DNA from 2 places in the Gluconobacter sp. genome. Region 2 is predicted to be linked to the other one. Evidence: predicted binding sites of a transcription regulator. Region 2 holds the regulator's gene; the other holds the start of a gene.
What was found. Region 2 encodes HrcA, which represses chaperone genes, less so after heat shock. Its sites were predicted from a motif close to GTTNGCACTCNCNNNNNGNGAGTGCNAAC; they were not measured.
Positions count from the first base shown of each region.

Region 1: the regulator HrcA is predicted to act here: its motif matches at 1,451-1,479, upstream of ABF979_RS00680 (co-chaperone GroES).

Region 1 covers NZ_JBDOBO010000001.1:149,176-153,385, reverse strand. The annotation lists gene ABF979_RS00695 (SDR family oxidoreductase) at 1-465, opposite strand, end outside; gene ABF979_RS00690 (dienelactone hydrolase family protein) at 474-1,187, opposite strand; gene ABF979_RS00685 (DUF4169 family protein) at 1,230-1,424, shown strand; gene ABF979_RS00680 (co-chaperone GroES) at 1,554-1,844, shown strand; gene groL (chaperonin GroEL) at 1,896-3,533, shown strand; gene ABF979_RS00670 (TonB-dependent receptor domain-containing protein) at 3,786-4,210, shown strand, end outside.
Region 2 covers NZ_JBDOBO010000007.1:68,417-72,626, reverse strand. The annotation lists gene ABF979_RS05445 (penicillin-binding protein 1A) at 1-595, opposite strand, end outside; gene ABF979_RS05440 (aldo/keto reductase) at 681-1,571, opposite strand; gene hrcA (heat-inducible transcriptional repressor HrcA) at 1,634-2,704, opposite strand; gene rph (ribonuclease PH) at 2,788-3,498, shown strand; gene rdgB (RdgB/HAM1 family non-canonical purine NTP pyrophosphatase) at 3,498-4,097, shown strand; gene ABF979_RS05420 (hypothetical protein) at 4,075-4,210, opposite strand, start outside.

The DNA.
Region 1 (4,210 bases), on a different contig from region 2:
GACGCTGCCTCCAGGGGCGAATACCTTGATCCCGGCAACCGAGGACAGGTTAATGACATGTCCCGATTTTTGACGTTCAAAGATCGGTAGCGCTGCGGCAATGCCGTAGAGAACGCCTTTGATGTTGATGTCGATCATCCGGTCCCACTCGTCGACCATCAGTCGTTTCATGGGGGCGATCGCCATCAGGCCCGCATTGTTCACGAGGACATCAAGACGTCCGAAGTCCTGCTCAACGGCTTTTACAACGTCCGCAACGTTCTGGCGGTTTGTGACGTCCAGTGTGTAGGCCCGTGCAGTCTGGCCAAGTGCTTCGAGTTCGGAGACAATTTCGTCCAGCCGATCCCGGCGCCGGGCGGCAATAGCAACGTAAGCCCCTCGTGCCGCGAGATAACGCGCGGTTGCTTCACCAAGGCCGCTGCTGCCGCCTGTGATGAGGACAATTTTTCCTGCAATGCCTTCCATGTCAGGCCTCACGCACGCTTGATGTGATGCTTCAGAAACGCGACGCTCCGGCTCCAGGCCAGATCACGGGCGTCCTGATTGAAGCTGGAACGTTCTGGGCATCCAAAGCCATGTCCAGCCTGATCATAGAGGAAGACCTCGACTTCCGGCCGGCTTGCGCGAATTTTCTGAACGTCACCTGGCGGAATAGACGCATCTTCTCCGCCGAAATGGAGCTGCGTTGGGCAGTGCGGCGCTGTGTCACAATGGTTGGCAATACCGCCACCATACCATCCCACGGCGGCATTAAAGTGGTGCGTCCGTGTCGCAGCAAGCCAGGCGATGAGGCCGCCCCAGCAGAAGCCGATAATGCCGACTGGGCGGTGACCATCATCCTGTCTCAGTTTTCGAGCGCAGGCTTCCAGATCCTGCTGGATCAGATCTGGCGAGATACCGCTTCGAAATTCCAATCCCTCCTTCAGGCCAGCTTCATTGTACGCCAGAACCGTATGGGGTTTGACGCGGTCAAAGAGAGCAGGGGCCAGAACATGGAAGCCCTGCTGAGCCAGATCAGAGCAGATGTCCCTGATGTGTCCGGTCAGGCCAAAAATTTCCTGCACGACGACAATGGAGCGTGTGGACTCGGGGGAGCCCGTCTCCCATGCCTCGAATTCGTGGCCGTCTGCCGCCTTGAGGCGAATCATGCGGCCCTCGGTCTTTTCTTGGGAATGCTTGTGGTCCATTGATTTCTGTCCAGTCTCTGTAACGCCGGAAAGGCAGATGCCATGAGCGACGTCATCAATCTCCGTCGGGAACGCAAACGCCGCAAGTCCGCAGAGGATGCGAAGGAGGCTGAGACCAATCGCCGTCTTTATGGTAGGACGAAAGGTCGGAAAATGGCGGATATGCTGGAGAAAAGGCGCTCTGAAGCCCTGCTGGACGGAAAGAAAATTTTTTCTGTTGAGAGTGATGGTTCTTGACGAAAACGGGTGACGGCACTACGTCTTTTGGCACTCTCTATATGGGAGTGCTAACTGCGCTGCAGCAATTGAGCGCGTAACCCGGCCGCGTCGCTTTATAGAAGGGCACGGCCTAAAATGGAGCGATCCATGACGACATTTCGTCCCCTGCATGACCGCGTTGTAGTCCGTCGCCTGACCGGTGAAGAAAAGACCGCTGGCGGCATCATCATCCCTGACACCGCCAAGGACAAGCCGACCGAAGGCGAGATCGTTTCCGTAGGCCCGGGCGCCCGGAACGAGCAGGGCCAGATCGTGGCTCTCGACGTCAAGGCAGGCGACAAGGTGCTGTTCGGCAAGTGGTCCGGCACCGAGGTGAAGATCAACGGTGAAGAACTGCTGATCATGAAAGAGAGCGACATCATGGGTGTGATCGGCTGAAAAGCCATCCCCGTTTCCTCTCGTTAAAAACCTCAACAGGAGATTAAGAACATGGCTGCCAAGGAAGTTAAGTTTGGTGCCGACGCCCGCGACCGTATGCTGCGTGGCGTTGATATTCTTGCAAATGCCGTCAAGGTAACGCTAGGCCCGAAGGGTCGTAACGTTGTTCTCGACAAGAGCTTCGGCGCACCGCGCATCACCAAGGACGGTGTGTCTGTCGCCAAGGAAATCGAACTGGCTGACAAGTTCGAGAACATGGGCGCTCAGATGGTACGCGAAGTTGCGTCCCGTACGAACGATCTGGCTGGTGACGGCACGACGACGTCCACGGTTCTTGCTCAGGCAATCATCCGCGAAGGTGCCAAGGCTGTTGCAGCTGGCATGAACCCGATGGACCTGAAGCGCGGCATCGACAAGGCTGTCCTCGTCGTTGTTGAAGAGCTGAAGAAGAACAGCAAGAAGATGACCTCCCCGGAGGAAATCGCTCAGGTCGGTACGATCTCTTCCAACGGTGAGCGTGAAATCGGTGAGATGATCTCCTCTGCTATGCAGAAGGTCGGCTCCGAGGGCGTCATCACGGTCGAAGAAGCCAAGGGCCTGCATACGGAACTCGACGTTGTCGAAGGTATGCAGTTCGATCGCGGTTACATCTCCCCGTACTTCGTGACAAACCCGGAGAAGATGACGGCTGATCTCGATGCGCCGTACATCCTGATCCATGAAAAGAAGCTGTCTTCGCTTCAGCCGATGCTGCCGCTGCTTGAGAGCGTTGTGCAGTCCGGCCGTCCGCTGATGATCATCGCTGAAGACGTCGATGGCGAAGCACTTGCCACGCTGGTCGTGAACAAGCTGCGTGGTGGCCTGAAGATCGCTGCCGTCAAGGCTCCGGGCTTCGGTGACCGTCGCAAGGCCATGCTGGAAGACATCGCCATCCTGACGGGTGGGCAGGTGATTTCCGAAGACATCGGGATCAAGCTGGAATCCGTCACGCTCGAGATGCTGGGTCGCGCCAAGAAGATCCACATCGAGAAGGAAAACACCACGATCGTTGAAGGCGCTGGCAACAGCGACGACATCAAGGGTCGTTGCAACCAGATCCGCGCTCAGGTTGAAGAAACAACCTCTGACTACGATCGTGAGAAGCTCCAGGAGCGTCTTGCAAAGCTGGCTGGTGGCGTTGCCGTCATCCGCGTCGGTGGCAGCAGTGAAGTTGAGGTAAAGGAGCGCAAGGATCGCGTTGACGACGCCCTGCACGCTACCCGCGCCGCTGTTGAAGAAGGTATCGTCCCGGGTGGTGGTACGGCTCTTGCCCGCGCTTCCGTTGCTCTGAAGGGGCTGACCTTCGATAACGACGATCAGCGTATCGGTGGCGAGATCGTTCGCAAGGCGCTTCAGACGCCGCTGCGTCAGATCGCTGAGAACGCTGGTGAAGACGGCGCCGTGATCGCTGGCAAGGTGCTCGAGAACGACACCTACAACTTCGGCTTTGATGCTCAGAACGCTGAGTACAAAGACTTGGTTGGCGCGGGCATCATCGATCCGACGAAGGTTGTTCGTACGGCTCTGCAGGATGCCGCTTCGGTTGGTGGTCTGCTGATCACGACGGAAGCCATGGTTGCCGAGCGCCCTGAGAAGAAGGCTCCGGCTGCTCCAGGTGGCATGGGCGGCATGGGCGACATGGATTTCTGATCCAACGCCTCAGATTCCCCGGTTTTAAAAAGCTGGGGAATATGTCGAATAATTACGAAAAAAGCCGTCTCACCTCAGGGTGGGGCGGCTTTTTTTGATTGCTTTGATATGTGCCCGACGCATATGTGACCCTTATGCAACGCTTGTTACAAAACCATCACGTAACAATCTAATGCGGTGGAAGTTGGGGTGACACTTTCGCAATGAAATGTCTAAACGGCGTTACTGCCTTTAGAAGGATTTCGTTTCATTATGATCGTATCGCGTCGCAATACGTTACTTTGCGCATCGGTCCTGGGTATGGGCGCGCTTTCAAGCGTTGCTCATGCTGCAACCGAAAGCACTCACACCTCCTCACATGTGCGCCACAAGACTGTGACTCATAGTCCGGTGCGTTCTGCTGCGACGCCTGCAACAACCGCTTCGGCATCGCTGGCTGGTCCAGTCGCAACTCCCCAGTTTGCTGCGCCAGTAGCGGTCAACCGATCTCACGCTGTTCGTTCCATTGATTCTGGAACGCAGGAGAGCGTGGTTGTTACCGGTTCGGCTTTGGGAACCTCAAACAACACCAACGCCAACCCGGTGCAGATCGTTACTTCTAAGCAAATCCAGCAGACGGGTGCGACAACACTTTCCGATTTTTTTCAGCGTCTGCCGTCGGTAGGCTCCAGCAGCCA
Region 2 (4,210 bases):
GATCCGCCCAGTTCAGATAGATCTCGAGAATCTTATCCTTGGACAGCACCTGCTCCATTTTGACGGCAAGCAGGGCTTCCTTGATTTTACGATCAAGTGTGCGGGCATTGCTGTTAAGCAGCATCCCACGCGCAACCTGCTGCGTAATGGTGGACGCACCGACAGCACGGCGCCCATGGCGGGCAAAAACGTCTGTTACGCCTGCACGGGCAATGGCCATCACATCCACACCACCATGGGTGTAGAAATTGTGATCTTCCGTTGCGAGGAAGGCACGCTTTACCCGATCCGGAATCGCTTCCAGCGGAACGAAAATACGCCGCTCATTGGCAAGCTGAGCCATCAGGCGATCATCAGACGCATAAATGCGACTGACGGTCGGGGGCTGATAGGCCCTCAGGCTGTCCACACTTGGCAGATCAGCCACGAGTTTGGCGTAGGTGGTCCAACCCAAGATACCCGCACCCGCAACACCGACCAGCCCGACACCGGCGACGATGGCAAGAGACTGACGGAAACGGCGGAAACGGGGCCCGCGGGGCACACTGGCCCTGGGGTCCTGCGGATTACGGGAGCGAATGGAACGGCGCGTCATACAAACTGCATAGCACTGAAACGAGCCGTTCGTCGCCCCCACTGAAAAGGGTCATTTTGTGACAGTTTACGGCGGCTCGTGATCGTTATGATCCGGCGGCGGATTTCTTCCACGCCTCTTCACCCTGCCGATTCAGCGTAGCAAACTCTTCATCGTTGAGGTTCAGAGATGCTGCCCGAACATTAGAGGCCAGATGGGCTCTGCTTCCGGTTCCCGGAATGGGCAACATGACCGGTGATCTCTTCAGGAGCCACGCCAGAGCAATCTGCCCTGCATCTGCATGATGCCGATGCGCGATTTTGTCCATGTCCGTACCGGGCTTGGCCAGTTCTCCAGCAGCCAGAGGCGCCCAGGGAATGAAGCCAATGTTTTCTTTTGTACAGAAATCCAGAACGTCTTCGGACTTGCGGTCCACAAGATTGAAGCGGTTCTGAACCGTCGAGACCGGGAAGTATTTCTGCGCGAGCTTGATGTCTTCCACGCTTACTTCCGACAGACCCACATGGCGGATCAGGCCTTCTTCGCGGAATTTGGCAATTGCCTCGAACTGCTTCTCTGCCGGGCAATCTGGTCCAATCCGATGCAGCTGCCAGAGATCTATGCGCTCCACGCCCAACCGTCGCATGGACATCAACACGCACTGCCTCAGATAGTCCGGGTTTCCGACTGGCTTCCAGATATCTGGACCATGGCGTGTCAGGCCGCCCTTCGTGGCAATGACCATCTTTTTGTAAGGATAAAGCACTTCACGGATCAGATTTTCCGAGACGAACGGACCGTAGGAATCCGCCGTATCAATAAAATCCACTCCGAACTTCGGGAGGCTTTCAAGGGTCTGAACTACTTCTTCGTGGTCTGGAGGTTCATCCCAGATGCCCTTGCCGGTAATGCGCATCGCTCCAAACCCGAGGCGGTGGACCTTGAGATCCCCACCAATGAGGAACGTACCGGATTTCTTTGCGTCAATCGTAGCCATGGACTCTTTCCTTTCCGATGGACGCAAGATTCAACAGCGCAAAGGCGGAAGGGTTGCAGTCACTATCCCAGCAGGCGTCCGACCATCCGGGCCGTGTAATCCACGACGGGTACAATTCGCCCATAATTCAGGCGCGTTGGCCCGATGACGCCAATGGCGCCCACGATTTTCTGGGCCTCATTGCGGGCTGGCGCGACGATCATGGACACGCCCGACATTCCAAACATTCCGCTTTCACTACCAATATAGATTCGCACGCCTTCCGAAGCGTCTGCCAGTTGCAGGAGCTGAAGCATGGTCTCCTGCGTTTCGAGGTGATCGAACAACATACGGATCGTGGTCAGTCGTTCGATCTCGGTAATATCCGCCAACAGCTTGCCCTGCCCCCGAACGAATAGCGTTCCGCCATCAGCGTCCCATGTGGCCAGACCACTTTCGATGACGCTGGCCGTCAGAGCATCAAGTTCATGGCGGTTGACGTCCATTTCCTTGCTGACACGCTCTTTCAGAGTGCCAAGCGTCAGATCCCCCAAATGGGCGTTAAGATAGTTGCCAGCCTCGACAAGGGCAGAATGCGGCAGTCCTGCCGGCGTTTCGATGATGCGATTTTCTACCTGCCCGTCTGAACTGACGAGCACAACGAGGACACGCCCCGGACCGAGGGCAACAAACTCAATATGTTTGAGCGTCGCGTCGGATTTAGGGGCCAGCACCAGACCTGCGGCGGATGACAGCCCCGACAGCATGGACGATGCTTCCGCCAGGGTCTCCTGATAGGACCGGCCATGAATTTCCAGCCGGCTGTCGATACTGGCACGATCTTCGTCGCTCAAGGTACCAAACTGGAGCAGCCCTTCCACGAAGAGTTTAACGCCCTTCTCGGTCGGCAGACGCCCGGCAGACACATGAGGGCTGAACAACAGCCCGGCCCGGCCAAGATCTGCCATGACGTTGCGGATCGTCGCGGGAGACAGAGACAGTTTCAAGCGCTGCGCCAGAGTGCGACTGCCGATCGGCTCCCCGGTCTCGACGTATTCCTCAACGATTTCCCGAAGGATCGCAGCTTCCCGTTCTCCGAGCCCGGAAGCAAAGGAGTTCGGCATACGGAAGAAGGAAGGGTCAGATCTCATCATGGTAAAACTGTATGTCGGGGCTGGAAGGCTTCTCGTCAAACGCGGTAGAGGCAGGGCTTGGTTCTGAGAGAGGATTTTTTCGCATGACAAAGCGCCCATCCGGACGCGCCTGTGACGAAGGTCGCGCCATTTCCATTGAAACAGGCTTTGCCCGACATGCGGAAGGTTCAGCACTTATCCGGGTGGGTGGAACGGAAGTTCTGTGCACGGCGTCCCTCGAACATCGTGTCCCGCCTTTTCTGCGCAACAAGGGTCAGGGGTGGATTACAGCCGAGTATGGCATGCTTCCGCGCGCCACCCATCAGCGTGGCAACCGTGAAGCGTCCAAGGGCAAGCAGTCTGGCCGGACGCAGGAAATCCAACGCCTGATTGCCAGATCCCTGCGAGCCTGCGTCAATCTGAAGAAGCTGGGAGAACGGACCATCACGCTGGACTGTGATGTCCTGAACGCTGATGGCGGGACACGCTGCGCCTCCATTACCGGCGCTTGGGTAGCCCTCTCAATGGCCCTGAAAAAAGCCAATCTGTCCTCAGTCATGACGGCACAAATTGCGGCGGTCTCCTGCGGCCTGACCTCTGCTGGCCCCGTGCTGGACCTGGATTACGTTGAGGACAGTGCCGCTCAGGCTGACACGAACTTTGTTCTTACCGCAGAGGGTGGGATCGTCGAAATTCAGGGGACGGCGGAAACGTCCCCCTTTCAGGAAACCGAGTTTTTTGAACTGCTGCGTCTGGCCAAGCTGGGCACAGCCTCCCTCTTTAAAGCTCAGACTTCCGCACTGGAGACTTTGTAATGCGCCGCCTGTCCCGTGGGTCAAAAATTGTTCTGGCGAGTCATAATGCCGGGAAACTGCGTGAATTCTCCAGCCTACTTGCAGAAAGCGGCATCACTGTTGTGTCTGCAGGGGAGCTGAATCTGCCAGAACCGGACGAAACGGCAGACACATTCATTGGCAACGCTGAAATCAAGGCGCTGGCGGCGGCCCGTGCATCGGGCTTACCCGCACTGGCGGATGATTCCGGCTTTTGCGTCTCGGCACTCGGCGGCCAGCCCGGCGTTTATTCAGCGCGATGGGGCGGCCCTTCAAAAGACATGACCGTTGCGATGGAGCGCGTGCATCGCGAAATGGGTGAAACGCCAGACCACGCAGCATCATTTGTGGCGGCTCTCTGCCTGGCATGGCCCGACGGCGAAACACATTCCGTAGTTGGGGAATGTCATGGACAGATAGTCTGGCCGCCGCGTGGGGAGCATGGTCACGGCTATGACCCAATGTTTGCACCAGAGGGTCATAGCCGAAGCTTCGCAGAAATGAGCGAGCACGAGAAGAACGCGATCAGTCACCGCGGCCGCGCGCTCGCACTTTTCCTTACTGAATGTGTGGAAGGCTGAGCTCGGCTTCAGACATCCGGGAGAGCTGTGAACTCTCGCGTTCCAAATGATAGGGGCCTGTTGAACAGACCTCTATGGACAGCATACCAGTCCCCTTCCGGAGAGCATCTTCA